Regions from separate parts of the Cohnella yongneupensis genome, predicted to be linked through region 3. Evidence: riboswitches for the same ligand, from Rfam matches in the RefSeq annotation. Region 3 holds a riboswitch; each other region holds the start of a gene.

Region 1 (7,293 bases), on a different contig from region 3:
ACGTGGGGCGAAGATAGCGTTCGGTTCGAGTTGAGCTCGGAGCCCGGCGGCTGTCGAATGCTGCTAATCGAGAAGATCGGCAAAATAACGGATCATACGCCTAAAGACCTTGCCGGGTGGCACGTTTGTCTGGACGTTATCGAGGCGCTTCTGGACGGAAGAACGATCGAATCGCGCATGGATTTATGGGCGGTCGAGCACGAGAAATACAAAGCGCTAATCGCGGGCGTAAACAACTGACTTGGATCAACGCGGTAGCGGGATGAGTTGCAGGTTATCCTGCGGACGGGTATGATCGTAGAATCGGGTTAGACGAACGATAACGAGAAGGAGATCTTATGACATTCCAAGATTTGAACATCGTGCCTTCGATACTGAAGGCATTAGCGCAAGAAAACTACGTAAAGCCGACGCCGATCCAGGAGCAAGCGATTCCGCCGGTGTTGGCGGGAAGAGACTTGTTCGGCTGCGCGCAGACGGGGACGGGAAAAACGGCTGCATTCGCGCTTCCGATCATACAACTTTTAAGCGAGCAACCGGCTGGGCAACAGGGGCAGCGGCGTCCGATTCGCGCATTGATCCTCACGCCGACGCGTGAGCTCGCGATTCAAATTGACGACAACATCCGGGCGTACGGTAAATTCACGAAGCTGCGCAGCGCGGTCATCGTTGGCGGCGTATCGCAGAAAGGCCAGGAGGAATCGCTCGGGCGTGGCGCGGATATCGTTATCGCGACGCCGGGAAGACTGATCGACTTAATGAACCAGAACGTCGTCGATCTGCGTCACGTACAAATTCTTGTCCTGGATGAAGCCGATCGGATGCTCGACATGGGCTTCGCCCACGATATGAAGAGAATCGTCGCCAAGCTGCCGACGAAGCGTCAGACGTTGTTTTTCTCGGCGACGATGCCGCCGGAAATCGCGGAGATGGTGAAATCGTTGCTCGTGAATCCGGTGCGCATCGAGATTACGCCGGTGTCCTCGACGGCGGATCGCATTACGCAATCGGTCTATCTCGTCGATAAGCCGAACAAGCTGCAATTGCTCATTCATTTGCTGCAGGATAAGTCGATCGTGTCCGCGCTTGTGTTCACCCGCACGAAGCATGGCGCCGACCGCGTCGTACGCGGATTGAGCAAGGCGCAAATTTCGGCGCAGGCGATTCACGGCGATAAGTCGCAGAACGCTCGCCAGGCGGCGCTGAACAACTTCAAGAGCGGCGCGACTCGCGTGCTCGTGGCGACGGACATCGCGGCCAGAGGGATCGACATCGACGAATTGTCGCATGTTATCAACTATAACCTTCCGAACGTGCCGGAAACCTACGTGCATCGGATCGGCCGTACCGGCCGCGCCGGACTGAGCGGGATCGCGATTTCCTTCTGCGAATACGAGGAGTTGCCGTATTTGAAGGACATCGAGAAGCTGATCAAGAAGAAAATTCCGCAGGTGGAAGATCATCCGTATCCGATGGAAGCTGCCGTCCCGGCTGGGAAGGCTTGATTTGTTGGAGGACGTATGCGGCTGTAGCGGTGCGGGGCACGGTTACAGAGTTGCGCAGGTGAGATTGTTCGCTGTAGCGTTGCGAGGCGAGGTTACAGGGTCGCGATGGTGAGAATGTTCGCTGTAGCGTTGCAAGGCACGGTTACAGGGTCGCGAAGGTGAGATTGTTTGCTGTAGCATTGCGAGGCAAGGTTACAGGGTCGCGATAGAGAGAATGTTCGCTGTAGCGGTGCGAGGCACGGTTACAGGGTCGCGATAGAGAATTTCGTCGCTGTAGCGTTGCAAGGCACGGTTACAGGGTCGCGATGGTGAGATTGTTCGCTGTAGCGTTGCGAGGCAAGGTTACAGGGACGCGAGGGTGAGAATGTTCGCTGTAGCATTGCAAGGCAAGGTTGCAGAGTCGAGATAGAGAGTTTCGTCGCTGTAGCGTTGCGAGGCGAGGTTGCAGCGACAAATGCCCGTTGGCATTCACACAAATCTGCCCGCGCACCGCGCACAAAACGCAAAAACAAAGCCCCGCCATTTGGCGGGGCTTTGTCGTGTGATGGAATAGCCGAAGCTTATTCCAACGGTTCATCCGTAGCGCCCGAATCTGCAGGTCCGGTTAACTCGTCGTCCGCCGGATCGTACTCGGTTGCCAATGCTTCATAAGTTTCCGTGTCCATAACGCGACGGGCGGTAACGAATATGTTTCTGTAGGCTTTCTCGGACAGGCTGCTGATCGTAATGCCTCTTCTAACGGAAGCATGAGCGAACTTGCCATCGCCGACGTAAATGCCCACATGAGATATTGTTCTGCCGTTCGTTTTGAAGAACACGAGGTCTCCCGGACGCAAGTTGTCCTTGGAGACTTTCTTTCCTTGCGTTGCTTGATCTCTAGAGGATCTCAGGAGATCGATGCCCAGTTGCTTGTATACGTATTGCGTGAAGCCGGAGCAATCGAAGCCTTTGGTCGACGTACCGCCGTAGTGGTAATCGACGCCGATCAGCTTGTCGATCTCGTTATCCAGCTTGGAATCCGCGAACACGCTTCCGACTTGGACAAGCAAGAGCATTGCAAGAGAAAAAAGAATGACCGATAGCTTGCGCAAAGCTGGTGACTCCTTCCAATGCCTACGAGGTTAGCTGGAGGGTTCGGTTGAAGGTTCCCTATGGCTCCTGCGAAGCGAAGCCAATTCACCCGTACTAAATGGTTCCCCCGTTCCCCGGTGCGCGGGGACTCGGCAAATTTTTTACACACAGCCTTAGATATTCGGTGATTCTGACGAATTTCCTGCAAATGCTAAATTAGAATTTATTAATCTTGATTAGTTTACTGGGGATTTACACCGTCCTTTCCGCACATTTTTACTCGCCGATAATAACGCCAAACCCCGGCTGCCCTCCAAAATGGAGAGCAACCGGGGAGTGTCCCGGGCAGATCATGTCGAATAGGGGACAAAGAGGCAACTTACGATTCGCGCCAGACGTGATATTGAGAAGCCGATGTCCACAGCGTCAGAAGCGAACGGACGAAGTGGAAGGCCTGATGCAGCGCGACGGCGAGAAACCCTGACCAGAGAAGCGCGACGGCCGATGCCGCCAAAGACACCGCGATCCCGATGCCGACCATGACGAGCGTGACGGCGATTAACGGGAGCCCTTTGCGCAGCGCGTGTCCGCCGCCTTTCAATACCCCTTCCTTGGATACGGCTCCGAACTGCATGAACTGAAACAGCAGGTGGAGCAGGAACCCCCAGGCGAGCCATAGGACGGCGTAAGGGAGCAACCCTTGCATCCAATCCGATACGGAATCGTCGGAATAGAAGCGGTCTCGGGCAAGCGGCAGCAGCCATAGGGCGGGGAGCGCGGACAGTCCGTTCTCCAGCCAGTAAAGCGCGGTCACCGGTTTCCATGCCCGCCTCATGCCGGACAGCACCTGCGTACCTGCTCCATCCTCCGCATGGTGGAAGGAGTAGTATACGCCGGCGTTCAAGAGCGGCGTGAGAATCATGCGCACGAGCAGCAACGCGCCGAGCAGCAGCAATGTTTCGTTAAGTAGATCAGTCTTAAGGATGCGGAACTGCGCTTCGACGAGAAACAGCTTGGCGGCGTCCTCGTTCGGATGATCGCTCGGGTAACGCGCCAATATCGGCGTCACGACCGAGTCGACGAACCGGTAGAGGAAGAATCCCCACAGCAGGCGGTACAGAAATAGGAGAACCAACACATACTTATGCCGTACGGTCATGTCCCATCCCTTTTTTAATCGTGCTCTCATGGATCCCATCACCTCACCAGGCTATCGTTCCGAATATTCCTTCGATCAGCTGCGTAATGCCGGACGACCACCGCGTCCTGTCCTGTTTAGGTACTTCGGCCTTTAAGTAGTTGTTATATCTGCGATTGTCGAGCACTACGTTCATGGACGGATCGATGGCGGCGAACGACAACGGGGAAGCGGATTTCAGTTGAATTTGAACGTGATCCTGTACACCGTCCCATGTTTTGCGTATCGTCTGTCCGTTATCGAATTGGAAAAACACGCTAACCGGATGCGCGCTGCCGCCATAACGGCGTAACTGGACGCGAGTCTCGTACGTATCGCCAGTCTTGCGGGCGTATATCCCGTCTACGGCGAAATCGCTCATCTCTGCGCGCTGCACGTACGATTGGAAGAAGGTGTCCCACTTTGTCTTCGTGACCGTCTCGACGACTTTTTGGAAATCGGTGTAGGCGGGATGCTTGAATCGGTATTTCTGATAATAGGTGCGCATGATCTTCGCCATCGTCTTGTCGCCGACTTGCCGTTCCAAGGAGGTTAGCACCAGCTTGCCGCGCAAGTAGACGTTTTCCGCGTACTGATCGGAGTTGCGGAACTTCCAAGAAGACTGGTTGAGCGGCTCCGGATCCGTCAAATAGCTGGCTTCGATTGGCGTACTCGGGACAATGCCGTAGATGGCGGACATTAGCTTATCCTCTGTATAGGATGTGAAGCCTTCGTCCAGCCAAGCCTCCTCGAACTCGTTGGAGGCAACCAAGCCGTACCAATACTGATGCGCGATCTCGTGAACGAGCGTGCGTTCGAGATCGTAGCCCGGGTTAGCGCTGCTGGCGGCCGCGCCGGTTACTAGCGTCGGGTATTCCATTCCGCCCGCGCCGTTGCCTGCTGCGGGAGGGATGACGATCGAGAGCGTGGCGTACGGATATTCCCCGTACCACTCGCCAAGCTTGGCGAGCGCGGATTTGGCCGCATGCATGTAACGGTCTTGCAGCTTGGCGTGCAGCGGATCGAGGTAGAGCTTGATCCGGACGCCGGGAATGCCGGGAGAAGAGAACGAGTCTTCCACGTACGTGAAGTCCGGCGATGCCGACCAAGCGAAGTCGTGTACGTCGTCCGCGTAGAACTGTACGGACTTCCTGCCGCCGGAGATGCTCGGCGTTTTCGTTTGGAACCCGGTCGCGGCGACTTTGTAATCCTGAGGCACGTTAATACGGACGCTATAGATGCCGAAGTCCGAATAGAACTCGGAGTTGCCGTGATATTGGTGCAGGTTCCAGCCTTCCGTCGTTCTGCCCCGCGTGCCGATCGTCTCGTAGACGGCGACCTTCGGGAACCACTGGCCGGCCATGACGAAGTCGCCTGCTTTGCCCATGCGGGCGAACACGTCCGGCAATTTCACCTGAAAATTCATGTGCAGCGTGACGGACGAGCCGGGCTTGACCGCTTGCGGAAGCCGGAGCGTCACGAGCGTGCGGTCGGTTTTATTGCCGTCATCCGGTTGAACGTAGTGAATGCGAGGAAGCAGCGTCTCGCCTTCTTCGGTCGTAAGAGCGGTGAGCTCCATGCTTCCGTAGCTGCCTTCTTTCATTTTGTCGCCGCGCAGCTGTCCGCCGCTCTCCGCGATGAAAGTGCTGCCGGGAGAAAAAGCGTTCGGGTACAGGTGGAAGTACAGATCGGCTACCGACTTGCGCCCGGGGTTCTTCCAGGTTACGGTCTGCTGGCCGTTGAGCGTTCCGTCCTTCTCGTTCAACGTGACGTTGATGTGGTACTCCGTGATCCGATTGCTTAGTACCGCCGCTTTGGGCGTCAACAACGTATCCGGTGCCGGATCCGTCTTCTGCTGCGCGGAGGAAGGCGGGGCGGCCGCGAACTCGGCCGAGAGTTCGGAGGCCGGCAGTGAATATTGCTCCACCCAAGCGTCGGCAAAGCCGAATTTGACGGAGCTTACAAGAATTGCGGCGGCCGCGATGAAAAGCAGCATTCGCAGCGAACGGCGTTCAGGCATACGGATAACCCTCCCGTTGACAAGCATCTACGGGATATATATGACGGTTGTCCTTCGTTCATGCCCCTGTCCAATCGGGATTTAGTCTTTACACTCATCCGTCTGAGATGGTAGATTCTCCTTACGGACATAGTCGATCGGTTGATCGGGAGGTCATGCGAAGTTGAGCGTTAAGATCAGAAGATTCGCCGTGTTAACGGGAATCGTTGCCGCACTTCTTCTCGCAGCAGGCGTCGTTGTTCAGCAAATCTACGACAAAGAGTCGCCGGAAACGATTGTTAAACTATTCGCAGCAGAACCGAAGGAGCCATCGCCGTCGTTGACGTTCGCCTTATCCCAGGAAGGGTACGAGGCCATAGAGGGCCAGACATACGAAGTCTCTTTGGAAGAGTGGGGCAAGTCAACGTTCGTCACCGCGAAAAGAGAAGACGGAAGAGCGCATACCGCCCTTTTCCTTGCGGATGGTACGGGTCATATTACGTATCGGTTTCCCGAATTTTACGGCAATGAACGAGGCTCGCTGGAAGGGATTCGCGCGCTGGATTTCCGGGATGCCAACCATGATGGGTTGACCGATGTTATCCTCATTGCGGAATACGTATCGGGAGTGGGCGAGGAGGGAGCGGATTCCTTCCCTATCGCCAGTGTATATTTGCGGGACGGTCAGAAGTTCAGGTCGCTGCCCATGCTCGACATGCAATTGAACGAGACGGGGCAGAACGAGTCGATCGACGTAGTACTCGCGAACGTGGAAGCCAGGTTGTTCCGGACGTCGGCGCCGTCCGCGGCTAACTGAATTAAGATAAAGACGGCAAGCCTTCGGGAATGAGGGCTTGCCGTCAGTCGTTGTAGGATCGTCTGGGGCTACGGATCTAGACGATCTGGGTCATTATTAGGCTAGTTAATCAGAGGTGTTCCTTGTGTTCGTTTCTTAGAGAAACGCTCGCAGGGAACACTTTTTTTCTTGTTGTGAAGTTGTGCAACTTTTGTGCAAACGTTGGCATGTTGCGGAGTCTGAGGTTTTAATGTCATTAATGGCCACTTTTAAAGCTGTTTTGGGATGAAAATAGTGGATTGACAGGTAGTTTTGGGCGGTAGTATGATATTTTTCAAACGAAGCAAACGCTTTCATTGACCCTGTCGTGCAAAAGGAGTTACACAATAAGGGGTTTATGTAACTGTTTGCAATTATTTTGTCATTTTGTGCAAACGTTTGCTCTCGGATGAATTGGAGCAAGGGAAGGTCGCAAGCGGCAACAAATCAATGGGGAGGGTCACAAGAATGAGGTTTGCGTATCAGAGCAAGAGGGTTATCGCCGTGTTCATGGCTTGCGCGATGATCTTATCGTATTTCGGGATGGTTCAGACAACGGTAAATGCTGCCGCTCCTAGCAAAGTCGTGCTAGTGGGCGATCTTCAGCAGGCGCTGGGGCATACGGGCAACTGGGATCCGAGCGCGGATGCTACGGCGTTGACTGACATAGGCAACGGCTATTATCAATTCACGGGCAGTTTGCCTG
Region 2 (7,293 bases), on a different contig from region 3:
GAACTTGCTAAGCGGCTGAATAATGCTCCGGTAGTGGGAGTGCAGCGTCACCAATCGGATGTCCGGCCGCCACTTGCTCCATTTTTCCTCGAACAGCGCCTCGTCTTCCCGTTCGAACGGGATGTAGACCGCGATAATTTGATCCGCGTTAAGCGATTGCGCATAGTTAACCGAATGCTCGACGACGTGCGTAATTCCGGATACCGGTACGATGATGACGTTGCCTTTGATCGGCACGGTCGGCTCGCAAGTGGCCAACCGCAGTTGTTCGCCTACGGCTTCGTAATGCTTTTTGATCCGTTGGAAAATAAAGATGATCATCGGCATGAACACGAGAACCGGCCACACTTGGCTGAACTTCGTAACGAAGAACATCATCGTGACGGTAAAGCAAATGATCGCGCCGATCGTATTAATGATGAGCTTCGGAATCCAGCCGCTCGGCTTCTGACGAACCCATTTCACGATCATGCCCACTTGCGCGAGCGTGAACGGAATGAATACGCCGACGGCATATAGCGGGATAAGCTGCTCGGTTTGACCCTTAAAAGCAATGATTAGGATGATCGACAGAAAGCCTAGGCTAATTATTCCGTTCGAATAACCCAACCGGTCGCCCCTGATCGTGAACATGCGCGGAATGAACTTATCTTTCGCCAGATTGACGGCCAAGAGCGGGTAAGCCGAATAGCCGGTATTCGCCGCGAGAATCAAGATCAATGCCGTCGTGCCTTGAATGAAGAAGTACATAAAGTGCCGTCCGAACGTGTGCTCGGCGATCTGGGAGACGACCGTTACGTCGTGCTTCGGCGTTACGCCGTAGTAATACGCCAGCATCACGATGCCGGAGAATAAGATCGCGAGCAACACGCCCATCGCGATCAATGTCTTCGCCGCGTTGTTGGGCGCAGGCGATTTGAAGTTCGGAATGGCGTTCGAGATCGCTTCGACCCCGGTAAGCGCCGAGCTACCCGAGGCGAACGCCTTCAAGAGCAAGAACAAGGAGATGCCCGCAACCGGCGTGCCGACCGAAGTATGCAGCTCCGTCGACACGTCGCCCGTAGCGATCTTGTAGATCCCTACGCCGATCAGGATGAACAGCGCTAGCACGAACAAGTAAACCGGATACGCGAGTATCGAGGCCGATTCCGTAAGCCCGCGCAAATTCAATATCGTAATGAAAACAACGAATATGACCGCGATAATGACCGTGTAGGGATGAAGACTCGGGAAAGCCGACGTTATGGCGTCCGTGCCGGCCGATACGCTTACCGCTACGGTCAGAATATAGTCGACGAGCAATGAACCGCCCGATACTAGTCCAGCCGATAACCCTAAATTTTCCTTCGATACGACGTACGCCCCGCCCCCGTGAGGATAGGCGAAAATAACTTGCCGATAAGATAAAATTAACGCCAGCAACAGGATCAATACGCCGATCGCGATCGGAACCGAATACCACATTGCGGCAGCGCTGATCGTGACCAGGACAAGCAGGATCTGCTCCGGACCGTAAGCAACCGACGACAAGGCGTCCGAGGATAAGATGGCCAGCGCCTTCGTCTTGATCAGCTTTTGCTCCCCTAATTCGTTCGATTTAAGGGGTCGCCCGATCAACAATCTTTTAATGGAATGCATGCCTTACACCGCCAAGTCTAAAGTTATGAAGTCGATACGATGACACAACAAAAAAAACCGCAGAGGTTTCCCCTGCGGCCGGTAATCGTGCCGAAGTTGTGTCTCCTCTAAGACGCTTACGAGGTTAGCTGACGGATTCGGGCGTGTAGAGTCGCCCTACGATAACGGTCTAATGACGCGTTCATCGATTCACCCCGCGCGGCGAGCGGAAAGCCCGTCGCAGATTGGTTCCCCCGTTCCTTAGACTTCAAGGACTCAGCGTATGCTTTTATTATGAAGTTGATGGAATGATCATATTCCTCTCGCTCCGATCTGTAAATCTCGATTTTCCGTCCGATTCCGGCGTAATCGCCATATTTGCGTCATGAATGCGCATACACTTCGCCTACCCGTCGCGCAGCATCTCCACCATGCCTCATTCATCGAATTACCGCTTGCGGTTGATCTGCCGCTTGAAAAAGCGAATAATAAGCCCTTCCCGTATCAGGGCTTATTATTCGCTGGCTACGCCGGTTATATTTGACGATATACATGGGAAAATTTGTTATTCACTTATTTAGGTTTCTCCAGCTTCCGAGGCTCGTAATATCTTCCGCGCCTGCCCATTCGGATGCGTAGCCTTCGCATATGAAGCCAGGCACTTCCGTACCGTCCGCTAGCTCGACCTTGCCGATTCCGAGCGGACTCGGAATCAAGGCGACGAACGAGCCGAACGCCGTCAACGGCAGCTCCCACAGTTCCAATGCGATTGGCGCGCCGCCATTGGTGAGCTTGATTAATCCCGGCTTCGCCGGCGTCGTCGGCAGCTTGAGCAAGCGATACTTGGCGGCCGTCGTCGACTCTCGCACGAACGTCCCTCCGCGTTCCAGCAGCTGTTTCTCGAGCGGGAATCCGCGCATATGCAAGCCGCATACCGCCACTAACGTAGTGTCCGAAGTTGACATGGGCATTCCTCCTGGAAGTTTATTGGCGTATCGGGGACAGCGGATTTGCGATCCGCGCTTGGGTCTGCGCCACGGCTTGCGCGCAGCCGCGGATCAGATCTTCCCGCTCCGCCGTAGCGAATAGCGTGATGCCGAACGGTAACTCCGCCGCCGCATCACCCGCCGGAATCGCGATCGCGCATAGATCCAGCAGGTTGCAGTGGTTTGTATACCTTCCCATGTCGCGGTTCGTCGCAATGGGGTCTTGCCGTACTTGCTCGCGCGTCCAAGTGCCGCCGGCCGTCGGCATGACGAGCACCGCGTCCTTCAGCCGCATGCGCGCTTCGAGCTTGTAAGCTTGCAGCTTGTGCATCGCTTGGAACAACGACGCGGCCGAATGCTTGGGGTCGGCTCCCGTTCTAAGAATGCGTTCGGTCACGGGAAGCGATGCTCCCGGATTCGCCTCGACGAACGCGCCGAGACCCGCCCATCGCTCCGCTACCCACGGACCTTCGTACAGAACGGATGCAGCTTCGCCGTACATCGCGACGTCGACTTCCTCGACGGGAATGTCCAGCGTCCGCAGCGTCGCGACCGCAGCCTGCCAAGCCTGCTCGTATTCGGCCGCGTAAGGGCCGTAGAACCCCAGCGTGCCCGCGGTCGGCACGCAGATGCGCGATGGCAGCGCGGCGGTCGGCGAGGGCAGCGGTCGGGACCAAGGGTCGCTCTCGTGAGGACCGCGAACGACACGGTCGACCTCGAACGCATCGGCAGCATCCCACGCGAATACCGTGACGCAGTCCAAGCTCTCGCACGCAGGCACGACGCCTCGCACCGGCCACGCGCCAAGGCTCGGCTTATAGCCGACGAGCCGGTTCAGGTGTGCCGGAACGCGCCCCGAGCCCGCCGTATCGGTGCCAAGGGAGAATGCCGCGTGACCGCGAGCTACCGCGACCGCCGAGCCGCTGCTCGAGCCGCCGCTAATGAGTTCTGGCCTAAGCGCGTTATGCGTCTCGCCGTATGGACTTCGCGTCCCGACGAGCCCCGTGGCGAATTGGTCGAGGTTCGTCTTGCCTAGCGGAATCGCTCCCGCTTCGATGAGCCGGGCAACGACCGCGGCATCCTCGGAGGGCTGGTAGGCGTACGCCGGACAACCCGCCGTCGTCGGCGCGCCGGACCAATCGATATTGTCTTTGATCGCGAACGGAATGCCCCACAGCGGCGCTTGCGCCGGATCGATTCCGTTCAACCGAAGGAGAAAAGGCTCGATCCGAGACCACTCCGGCGGAGTGATCCATATATTCATTTCTTGATCCTGCTTCGCGCGAAGGATAATCTCCCCCACGACCTCTGCCGGTGTCGTCTCGCCGCTCCGATAACGCTCCCTAAGCTCATTTATCTTGAGCGCTTGAGGTGTTTTGGCCGCGTCCATAAGTCTCCTCCTCGTCCTTTACTTCATAATACTGGCGATAAGCTGCCCCGAATGCACCGGATCCCCTGGCGTAACGAAGAGCGAGCCGATGATTCCGTCCGAGGGAGCTTGCTGGGCGAACTCCATCTTCATGCTCTCTTGGATGATGAGCGTGTCGCCTTTCTTCACTTCCTGTCCCGGCGTCACGAGCACTTTCCATACGCTGCCCGGCATCGGCGTCCGTACGGCGACGGCGCCTTCCGGCAGAACGTTCTCTTCGGTAGGCTTCGCCGTCTCTTGCTCGGAGACATACTCGGCGAGACCAAGCCGCTTCCAGCTCTCCCGCTCCGCCTGGAAAGCCGTCTGCTGCTTATGCTTGAAAGCGTCCGCGCTCTCCTTGATCGAGTCGAGGTACGCCAAGTACTCGCCGAAGTCGAACTCGGTTTCCGTAATATCCGCTTCGAACCGGCCGCGCAGGAAATCTTCGCGCAAGACGAGCAGCTCCTCGGCGCTGACCGGATAAAATTGAATTTGATCGAAGAAACGTAGCAGCCACGGCTGGCCCGGCTTAAAGCTCGCCGTCGGGCGCAACTTATTCCACATTTGTACCGTGCGTCCGACGAATTGATATCCGCCAGGCCCTTCCATGCCGTAAACGCACATGTACGCTCCGCCTATACCGACGGCGTTCTCCGGGGTCCAAGTGCGCGCCGGGTTGTACTTCGTCGTCACGAGCCGATGACGCGGATCGGTCGGCGTCGCGACCGGCGCGCCGAGATAGACGTCGCCAAGTCCGAGCACGAGGTAATTCGCTTCGAACACGATGCGTTGCACTTCCTCGATGCTGTCCAGCCCGTTCACCCGCCGGATAAACTCGATGTTGCTCGGACACCAAGGCGCATCGGGGCGTACGTTCTGCTGGTAACGGTCGATCGCTACCCGCGTAGCCGGGTCGTCCCAAGACAGCGGCAGGCGGACGATCCGCGAAGGCACGCGAATCGAATGCAACGGAGGCAGCGCTTGGTCGATCTCTACGATGCGCTTGCATGCTTCCATAGCCGTAATTCGCGAAGGATCGATATGCACTTGCAAAGAGCGGATTCCCGGCGTCAGATCGATGACCGGAATCGCGTCGCTGGCTTTGATCGCCTGCATTAAGGCGTTCGCTTGGAAGCGAAGCGCCAAGTCCAGTTCGAGCTCTCCGTATTCGACGAGCAAATATTGATCGCCGCAGCAACGGATCGTCAGCGGATACCGGCGGCTTTCGGAAACGTCGCGATGCAAAATCGGGTAATCGGTTCGGAAGTCGGACGCCGCCGATGGCGGCAACACGACAGGCTCGAACGCTTCCCGCTCGCCTTCGCCAATCGCATGCAGGTTAAGCTCCTGCGCCGAACGCAACGCTTCGGCCTCTTGCAGCGTCAGCAACCGGAAGCGCACGGTGTCTCCTGGGTGCAACTGACCGAGCTTCCATAGCTCGGCGGTCGCCGTCGTCACCGGGCAGACGAAGCCGCCTAGACTCGGACCGTCCGGACCAAGCAATATCGGCATGTCGCCGGTGAGATCGAGCGTGCCGACCGCATAGGCGTTATCGTGAATGTTAGAAGGATGAAGGCCCGCTTCGCCTCCGTCCTCTCTGGTCCAGAGAGGCGCGGGTCCGATCAGCCGGACGCCCGTGCGCGAGCTGTTGTAATGAACCTCCCAGGCCGTTTCCGTCAGCTGAGCCAAATAACCCGGCCGCAGAAATTCTTCCGTGCAATGAGGTCCTGGAATAACGCCTATCGTCCACGCTTTAGTCATTAGAGGGCGATCCGCGTAGGCGAGTTCATCCGAGTCCGAGACAGGGTCAACTACGCCCGGAACGCCGTCGACGGAGCTCGCGTTCACGTTCAGCACGTCGCCGGTCCGAATCGCGCGTCCGCCGTGACCGCCGAAATTGCCGAGCGTGAAAGTCGAAGCGCTGCCCAGAATGCGCGGCATGTCTAATCCGCCGCCGATAAGCAAGTACGTGCGCATTCCTTCCTTCGCCTCGCCGAACGTAAGCACTTGCCCACGGCGAGCGCGGATCGCTCGGTACATGTGAACGGGTTCATCGTCGAGCGTCGGCTGCATGTCGGCGCCGGTGACGCAGAACGTCATGTCGCTGCGTAGCCGAAACGAACCTCCCCGCAACGTCATCTCGAGACCTGCGGCATCGTCCGCGTTGCCGAGCAGCTTGTTGCCGATCCGGAACGATAGCGGGTCCATCGGTCCGCACGGCGGAACGCCGACGTCCCAATAACCGACGCGGCCCGGATAATCCTGAACCGTCGTCTGAACGCCGCCGTCGAGCACTTCGAGCGCGCGCTCTTCCGGCTCGAATCCGCCCAGCAGCTGCGTGTAGACGTTGCCGCTTACGCAATCCTCGCTAGCGAGGAGCGCCTGCAAATATTGCAAGTTCGTCGTAATCCCATAGAATCGCGTGTCCGACAACGCGGCGGCCAGCTTGCGAATCGCATCCTCGCGATCTACGCCCTTCACGATAATTTTCGCGAGCATAGGGTCGTAGAGCGTCGTCACGGTCATGCCGTCCCGCACCCACGTCTCGTTGCGGGCATCCGAAGAGAACTTCGCTTGATCCATCTGTCCCGCGCTCGGGCGGAACCCTTGCAGGCAATCTTCCGCATAGATCCGGGCCTGAATGCTATGTCCGCTTGGCTGCGGCACGCGATCGGCAAGCCCCGTCATCTCGTCAGCCGCCTCGCGAACCATCCACTCGACGAGGTCGAGCCCAAGCACCTCTTCGGTCACGCCGTGCTCGACCTGCAGCCGGGTGTTTACTTCGAGGAAGTAGTACTCGCAAGTTTCCGGGTCGTACAAATATTCGACCGTCCCCGCGCTGCGGTAACCGACTTCCGCCGCCAGCCTGCGCGCCGAATCCAACATGCTCGCCCGCGCATCTGCAGGCAAATTCGGCGCCGGCGTCTCTTCTATGACTTTCTGGTTCCGGCGTTGAATGGAGCAATCCCGTTCTCCGAGCGCCACCACTTCCCCGAACCGGTTGCCGAAAATTTGCACCTCGACGTGCCGCGCCTTGGCGATGTATTTCTCCAGAAATACGCCGCCGTTCTTGAAGTTCGCCTCGGCGAGGTGTCTGACCGAATCGAACGCCGCGATCAGCGTCGCTTCGTCCGCGCACACCCGCATCCCGATTCCGCCGCCGCCCGCCGTGCTCTTCAGAATGACCGGATAACCGATTCTCTTCGCCTCGCGCGTCGCGTCTTCTATTTCCGAGATAAGACCCGTTCCCGGCAGCATCGGCACGCCTGCCCGCTCCGCCGC
Region 3 (7,293 bases):
CTACCTAGAAAGCATATAATTCGATGGTACGTCACGTAATTCCATATTGAACCAGCCGGTTTGCCGAATGGAAAACGGGGCGCCGACCGATCGCCGGTACAAGTTATTGTATTCGGAGATCTACCCTCGCAGACTGTGCGGAACAGGACATGTATGTTAATCTCGAAGCAGTGGGCTCCATTGCTTCTTTTTTTATGGTCGGTCATTGCTTTCAGAGGAGAATATCGCTTGTACACAAAAATGGTTCGCTGGTTTAGCGCGTCTCCTCCGAGAACGCTGCTTCTAGGCTTCGTGTTCATCATCCTTCTAGGCGCGCAGCTGTTAAAGCTGCCGGTCTCCGTGACGGACGGAAAGCCGATGCCTTATATCGATGCTCTATTTACCGCGGCATCCGCGACGTGCGTAACCGGGCTCGTCGTTGAAGATACGGGCTCTTATTTTACGACTTTCGGTCATGCAGTTATCCTCTTGCTCGTCCAAGTCGGCGGAATCGGCTTTATGACGATGGCGACGCTGTTCGCCTTGATTCTCCGAAGACGGATCTCGCTCAAGGAAAGACTTATTCTGCAAGAATCGCTTAACCAGGGCAGCATTGAAGGGCTCGTACGTCTCGTGCGCAAAGTCATTACTTTCGCTCTTGCCATCGAAGCCATAGGAGCGGCCTTATACGCGATAAGGTTCGCGTTCGATATGAGCATCGGGCGCGCGATATACCACGGAGTGTTTCATTCGATATCGATCTTTAACAATGCGGGCTTCGACTTGTCGGGCGATTTCAGCAGCTTCTCCGCTTACTCGTCGGACCTCTATATGAACGTCGTCTCGATGCTGCTCATTATTTTAGGCGGCTTCGGCTTTATCGTCTTGTCCGACTTGTTCGACTTGCGGTTAGACTTAAAACGAAGATTGTCTTTGCATACCAAAGTCGTATTGATTGTCAGCGGAACGCTGATCGTCGTCGGAGCGCTTATTATCTTCCTGTTCGAATTCACGAATTCCCAATCGATCGGACCTAGCGTTCTCGGAGAGAAGGCGCTCGCTTCGGTGTTCCAGTCGGTGACGACCCGTTCCGGCGGGGTGACTACCGTCGACATTTCCAACTTCCGTCAAGCGACGCAATTTTTCATTATTATTCTCATGTTTATCGGCTCGTCTCCGGGATCAACGGGCGGGGGGATCAAGACGACGACGTTCGCCGTGCTCGTCGGCGCCGTGCTGGCCATGATCCGGGGCAAAGACGACGTCGTTCTGTTCCGCCTCCGGCTTGCCCAAGAGCGGGTATACAAAGCCGTTACCGTCACGCTGTTCTGTATCGGCATCGTGATGCTGGGAACGATGATTTTATGTACGACGGAAGATGCGGCATTTTTGAAAATACTGTTCGAAGCAACGTCCGCCTTCGGCACGGTCGGTTTGTCCATGGGATTGACCGGGGAGTTAACGACTCCAGGGAAGCTCACGATCATCGTTCTCATGTTCATCGGGCGGCTCGGGCCGCTGACGCTGACCTACGCCCTGGCGCCGAAGTTGGAACGCGCCCGCTATCGGCATGCGGAAGGTAAAATCATAATCGGTTAATCGGATAGGGAGAGGGCTTATGATGCGAGACGCGTTGCGTAAATTTATGGGCTCGCCGCCGCGTATTCTCGTTGCGGGGTTTTTAGCAATCATCTTTATCGGCGCGGGACTCCTTATGCTGCCGTTCGCTCACGTTGCGGAACATCAGCCCAAATTTCTCGACGCGCTGTTCACCGCGACGTCGGCTACTTGTGTGACGGGACTCGTAGTCGTGGATACGGGGACGTATTGGACTACAGCCGGACAAGTTATTATTTTATTGCTCATCCAGATCGGCGGCCTAGGCTTCATGACGATGTCGACGTTGTTCGCGATCGTCCTCAAACGACGGATTTCGCTGCGCGAGCGCCTCGTGCTTCAAGAGGCGTTGAACCAGACGAGCATAGAAGGCATCGTGCGTTTGGTACGTAAAGTCGTCGTCTATGCGCTTGCCATCGAGACGGCAGGATCGTTGTTGTTCGCGATTCGCTTCGCATACGATATGCCGGTCGGAGAGGCCATCTTTAAGGGCGTCTTCCACGGCGTCTCGTTCTTCAATAACGCAGGATTCGATATTATGGGCAATTACCGTAGCTTGGTCGATTACGTCGGCGATCCGCTCGTTAACATCGTGACGATGCTGCTTATTATTCTCGGCGGTCTAGGCTTCGTCGTATTGGCGGATTTAGTGGAAATGCGAAAGCTAAGACGGAGGCTGAGCTTGCACTCTAAAGTCGTGCTTAGCATGTCGGGCATACTTATCGTCGCCGGGGCCGTCGTCATCTTTATTTTCGAGTATACGAACCAGGCAACGATGGCGCATTTGGGCTTCGGAGAGAAGCTGTTGGCCTCGTTCACGCAGTCCGTGTCGCCGCGAACCGCCGGTGTTAATACGGTCGATTTGGCGGGACTGCGGCAAGCGACGCAATTTTTTATCGTCATCCTCATGTTTATCGGTGCATCTCCCGGCTCGACGGGAGGCGGCATCAAGACGACGACGTTCACCGCGCTCATCGGCGCCGTCGTGGCCATGATCCGGGGCAAGGACGACGTAGTTCTGTTCCGATACCGTCTCGCGCAGGAGCGGGTGTACAAGGCGCTTACCGTTACGCTGTTCGCTTTCGTGCTCGTCACGATCGCAACGATGATTTTGGCGACGACCGAGGATCATCCCTTCCTCATGATTTTGTTCGAGGTGACATCGGCTTTCGGTACGGTCGGCTTAACGATGGGGCTGACTACGCAGCTTACGATTGCGGGTAAAATCATTATCATCGTCATGATGTTCATCGGACGTCTAGGTCCGTTAACGCTAACCTACGCGCTAGGACCTAAACAAGAACGCAAGCTTTACCGCGAAGCGGAAGGCAAAATCATAATCGGGTAGGAGAGCAGGACAACATGAAGGCGAATCAATTCATCATTATCGGATTAGGCCGTTTCGGCTCGAGCATCGGCCAAGAGCTTATCCGATTGGGCCACGAAGTGCTCGGCGTCGACCGCGACGAGGAAAAAGTACAGGAGTTGTCCAAAATATTTACGCATGCGATAGTAGCGGATGCGACGGAAGAAGAAGTGCTACGATCGATCGGCGCGCGCAACTTCGATTGCGGCGTCGTCGCGATCGGAGACGATGTCGAGGCTAGCATTTTAGCGACGATCCTGTTGCAGGAGCTCGGCGTGAAGAAAGTAGTGGCGAAGGCGGTGTCCGAGTTGCACGGCCGCGTGTTGGAGCGCATGGGCGTCGACCGCATTATTTATCCCGAGCGCGATATGGGCATTCGCGTCGCGCACCAGCTCGTCTCGCCGAATCTGCTCGATTACATCGAGCTTTCAAAGCAGTATACGATCGCGGAGCTCGCGGTTCCGCAATGCCTATCGGGACAATCGCTCGAAGACGTCAATCCGAGAGGACGGTTCGGTTGCAGCATCGTGGCGATTAACAAACCGAAGGGTATCATCATCGCGCCGGCAGCCAACGATGTGCTTGCCGAGAAGGACGTCATGGTCGTCATCGGGACGAACGAGCAAATTGAGCAGTTCCAGCACTCGCTCAACAAATAATCGATTTGCAGCCGTAAGTATGAAAAAGTTCCCACTTGCTCAGGATATAAGGTAGACGATCGGTCCTGGGAGGGTGGCACAATGGCAGGTTGGCGTTATCGAATCGCGGTGATGGTGCTGGGGGGCGCCGTCACCCTTTTATGTTTGATGGGGTCGGCTCGTTCGGCCGGAGCCGTACCGCCCGGCATACAGTGGACGGATTTGGAACGCAAATTCGAAGGGGTATTCGTCTTATCCGCTTCGCGCGAGTCTAGGAAAGTGGCGCTAACGTTCGATGACGTGCCGGATCCTAGATTTACGGGTCAAGTTCTCGACGTATTAAAGAAAAAGCACGTGACGGCTACTTTTTTCGCTATGGGGACGCGCAGCATGAAACATCCGGATCTGCTTAGGCGCATTAAGCGCGAAGGGCATGACGTAGGCAACCATTCCTACAGCCATCCGGATTTCTCCAAGCTGCCGGTCGAGGACGTGAAGCGGCAGATTACGCGCGCGGAGACGGTCATCGCGGGTATTATCGGTTACAAGCCGAAGCTTGTCCGCCCGCCGTACGGGGAAATTATGCCGGAACAGCTGGAGTGGGCGAAAACGCAAGGGTATACGGTCGTCAATTGGGACGTGGATTCCGCGGATTGGCGGCAATTGACTGAGAATGAAGTGTTCCGCAACGTGACGAAGTCGGTCAGGCCGGGATCGGTCATTCTTATGCATGCGGGAGGCGGGGAAGGGCAAAGTCTCGCCGGTACGGTCAAAGCGCTGCCTCGGATTATCGATTGGCTGAGGGAGCATGACTACGAGCCGGTCTCCTTGTCGGAGCTGCTCGGATTGCCGGTAAAACGCGATAACTCCCTCAAGCAGATGTTGCATCTGCCCGAAGGAGCTATCGAGTAACTTATTTCAAAATGTACACTTTCACGTTCTGAATGCCGAATTCGGAGACGAACGCCGGGGTGCCGGGAATGAAAATATCGACGCGTTTACCTTTGATGGCCGAGCCTTTGTCGGTCGCCGTTCCGACCATGCCGCCGACCGGCAAGCCGTTGAAGTCGTAGCCCGTAATGTACAGCTTCGTTCCGAACGGGATTACGCTCGGATCGACGGCGATCGTACCCAGCTTCAGCGCGTTGCCGAAGTAGTCGACGGCGCCCCAGGGGCCGTTTTCTTCCGGAGCCGACGAGTACGCCGTTGCTTTGATATCGAGCACTTTGGAGTATGCGAGCGAAACCCCTGCATTCGTGGTGATCGATTGCGCCGTAACCGACGGTTGCTCGGTCGACTTCGCCGTGACCGTGTTGGTCGTCGGAATCGAAAGCCGCAAGCCCGCGTAGATGTTCGTCGGGTCCACGTTCGGATTGGCGTCCAGCAGAAGCTGCGTCGGAATGCCGTAATATTGGGATAGCTTCCAGAACGTCGTCGTGTCCGTAGCGATGTGAGTCGTTGCCGCATGGGCGGTTAATGCAGGAATGAGCAGAGCGCCGCCCAAGACGAGCGATGCCGTGCGCGTGCCGAGATTCTTCAGTTTTCGGTTCATAAGTATACTTGCCTCCTAATAAAATGGGGCCGGCGAGGTTAGCTGTCGGGTTCGGATTGGGAGTACAACCCTACGATCGGACGAGCGACGTCTCCGTCGCTAAGTACGTTTCGATTCACCCCGAGTGCAGTCGGCGTTGGACGATGGCCGAGCCATCCGCGCCTATGCGCACGTTAAGTATTTTCCCCCGCACCAAATGGTTTAGGCCAGATTTGGTTGTCCATTCATAGGGAACGATTGTTACACGGTTCCACTCTGAATGGCTTAGATACAAACGTTATGCCGCTATCTTCCAAGATTGGCGGCAACCGTTTATACGTCTTGTAGAGGTTAACACAGCAGGCAGATCGTTGGAACCGGAAAATCCCGGCAATCGCCCTCAAACCCGCGCCGGGACTGCATTTACGGAGTGTTCGTCCGACGGCTGAAATAAGCGGTCATCTCGTCGATCAAATAGCGGGTCGAAGGCGCAAGCCATGCCGGATCCCCGTGAATGATCGATATCGTCCGCTTCGTCTCTTCCAGTTCCGGAATGCGGACCAGGTACAGGTCGTTGTCTGCGAGTAGCTGCTCGCGCATATACGATTTGGGCAAAAGCGTCCCGGCCCGGCACGCGGATAACAACCGGATGATGGCTTCGAACGAATCGATTTCCATGCGAACGTCCGGCTTCAGATTGTATTTACGGAACAGCTCGTCCGTGTGCGTGCGGTACCAGGTGCCCGGCGCGAACAAAATCATGGGCAATCCGTTCAGATCGGACATCGCCAGCTGCGTTCTCTCTAATATATAGTGCGTTCGGGGAAGGACGAGTATGAGGTGATCGTCAAATAAGGGTAAACTTGTAATGGCGGGATCGGCATCGACGGCGGACGCGACGAGACCGAAGTCGACTTTACGCTCCTTCACTAGCGTCGCGATTTCGTGCGCTTTGCCGGTGACCGCTTTGATCTCGAGCTGAGGATGTTTCTCCGTCATCGCTTGGATAAGCTCAGGCAACGTCGTCTGCAGCGTCGTTAGGCTAGCTCCGATCGTGGCGACCGGCGCTTCCTCGGACTTGAAAGCGTTCAGCTTTTGCAAGTAATTGCTGTGGAACCGGCGAAGCTCCAATGCGAATTCATAAGTCAGTTGTCCGGCCGCGGTGAGCTCAAGGCGTTTGCCGATGCGGCGGAACAGGGTCACTTCCAGCTCCGATTCCAGCTTGGCGATTCGCCGGGATAGCGCGGGCTGAGAGACGTTCAGCCGCTCTGCCGCTTTGTTCAGGCTCGTCTGCTCCACGATCGTGGCGAACGCGCGCATGTCATCAAGCATGTCGGACGACTCCTTCATTGTCGAATAAAGGTACCATATGCATAATCGTTATAAGTTATAATAAGAAATATGCAGTTCCATTATAAGCGAAAATAGAGTAACCTATAAAGCGGTGACTGATGGTGGCGAATGGCATTGAAGGCAATGTCTAAGAGCGTCCACAGCGACAATCGCACGGTTACGAAAGGAGAACACATACGGACATGAAAGGGAATTCTTACTTACCGCGCAAGCTTCACTCTTTGCTCGGTGTCATTCCGCTAGGCCTGTTCTTGGTCGAGCACGCATTGACGAACTACTCCGCATACGAAGGCGGAACCGAGGGATTCGCGGACAGCATCGACTTTTTGCACGGGCTTCCGTTGTTACCGTTCCTAGAGCTGTTCTTTATTTGGTTGCCGATTTTGTTCCACGGCGTTTACGGGTTGTACATGGCGTTCCAATCCAACCTTAACGTCGGCCGCTTCAGCTACTCCCGGAACTGGGCGTTCGCGTTGCAACGCGTTACCGGAGTAATCACGTTCATCTTCGTCGCTTGGCATGTCTACGAGACGCGCTTGCAAGTTACGTTCGGCAACACGACGTATGAACAACTCGGCTCGCATATGCACGATATCGTCAGCAATCCGGCCGTGTTCACGATCTATATCATTGCTGTCCTTGCGGCTACGTTCCACTTCGCCAACGGCATCTGGGCATTCCTCGTCAGTTGGGGAATCACGATCGGTCCGCGCGCGCAAAAAGTGTCCGCGAACATTTGCATGGGCATCTTCGTTATCGTGTCCGTGTTATTCTTGCTGTCGCTGATCGCGTTCCGCGGCGACGAGTTC

The links. A riboswitch is a leader RNA that binds a small molecule or an ion and turns the genes downstream of it on or off. The one in region 3 is predicted to bind cyclic di-AMP.
Region 1: another riboswitch for cyclic di-AMP. It lies ahead of ACFPQ4_RS06265 (C40 family peptidase); the one in region 3 lies ahead of ACFPQ4_RS03595 (3D domain-containing protein).
Region 2: another riboswitch for cyclic di-AMP. It lies ahead of ACFPQ4_RS05325 (APC family permease); the one in region 3 lies ahead of ACFPQ4_RS03595 (3D domain-containing protein).

Annotation. Positions count from the first base shown of each region.
Region 1 covers NZ_JBHSNC010000019.1:56,833-64,125, forward strand. The annotation lists gene ACFPQ4_RS06255 (SRPBCC family protein) at 1-240, shown strand, start outside; gene ACFPQ4_RS06260 (DEAD/DEAH box helicase) at 339-1,505, shown strand; gene ACFPQ4_RS06265 (C40 family peptidase) at 2,066-2,596, opposite strand; cyclic di-AMP (ydaO/yuaA leader) riboswitch at 2,601-2,741, opposite strand; gene ACFPQ4_RS06270 (hypothetical protein) at 2,956-3,765, opposite strand; gene ACFPQ4_RS06275 (M1 family metallopeptidase) at 3,779-5,773, opposite strand; gene ACFPQ4_RS06280 (hypothetical protein) at 5,937-6,569, shown strand; gene ACFPQ4_RS06285 (pullulanase) at 7,056-7,293, shown strand, end outside.
Region 2 covers NZ_JBHSNC010000013.1:69,283-76,575, reverse strand. The annotation lists gene ACFPQ4_RS05325 (APC family permease) at 1-1,638, opposite strand, end outside; cyclic di-AMP (ydaO/yuaA leader) riboswitch at 1,737-1,909, opposite strand; gene ACFPQ4_RS05320 (allophanate hydrolase-related protein) at 2,187-2,582, opposite strand; gene ACFPQ4_RS05315 (allophanate hydrolase) at 2,602-3,993, opposite strand; gene uca (urea carboxylase) at 4,012-7,293, opposite strand, start outside.
Region 3 covers NZ_JBHSNC010000010.1:171,257-178,549, reverse strand. The annotation lists gene ACFPQ4_RS03615 (TrkH family potassium uptake protein) at 241-1,578, shown strand; gene ACFPQ4_RS03610 (TrkH family potassium uptake protein) at 1,601-2,944, shown strand; gene ACFPQ4_RS03605 (potassium channel family protein) at 2,959-3,621, shown strand; gene ACFPQ4_RS03600 (polysaccharide deacetylase family protein) at 3,703-4,512, shown strand; gene ACFPQ4_RS03595 (3D domain-containing protein) at 4,514-5,152, opposite strand; cyclic di-AMP (ydaO/yuaA leader) riboswitch at 5,163-5,370, opposite strand; gene ACFPQ4_RS03590 (LysR family transcriptional regulator) at 5,555-6,463, opposite strand; gene ACFPQ4_RS03585 (succinate dehydrogenase cytochrome b558 subunit) at 6,667-7,293, shown strand, end outside.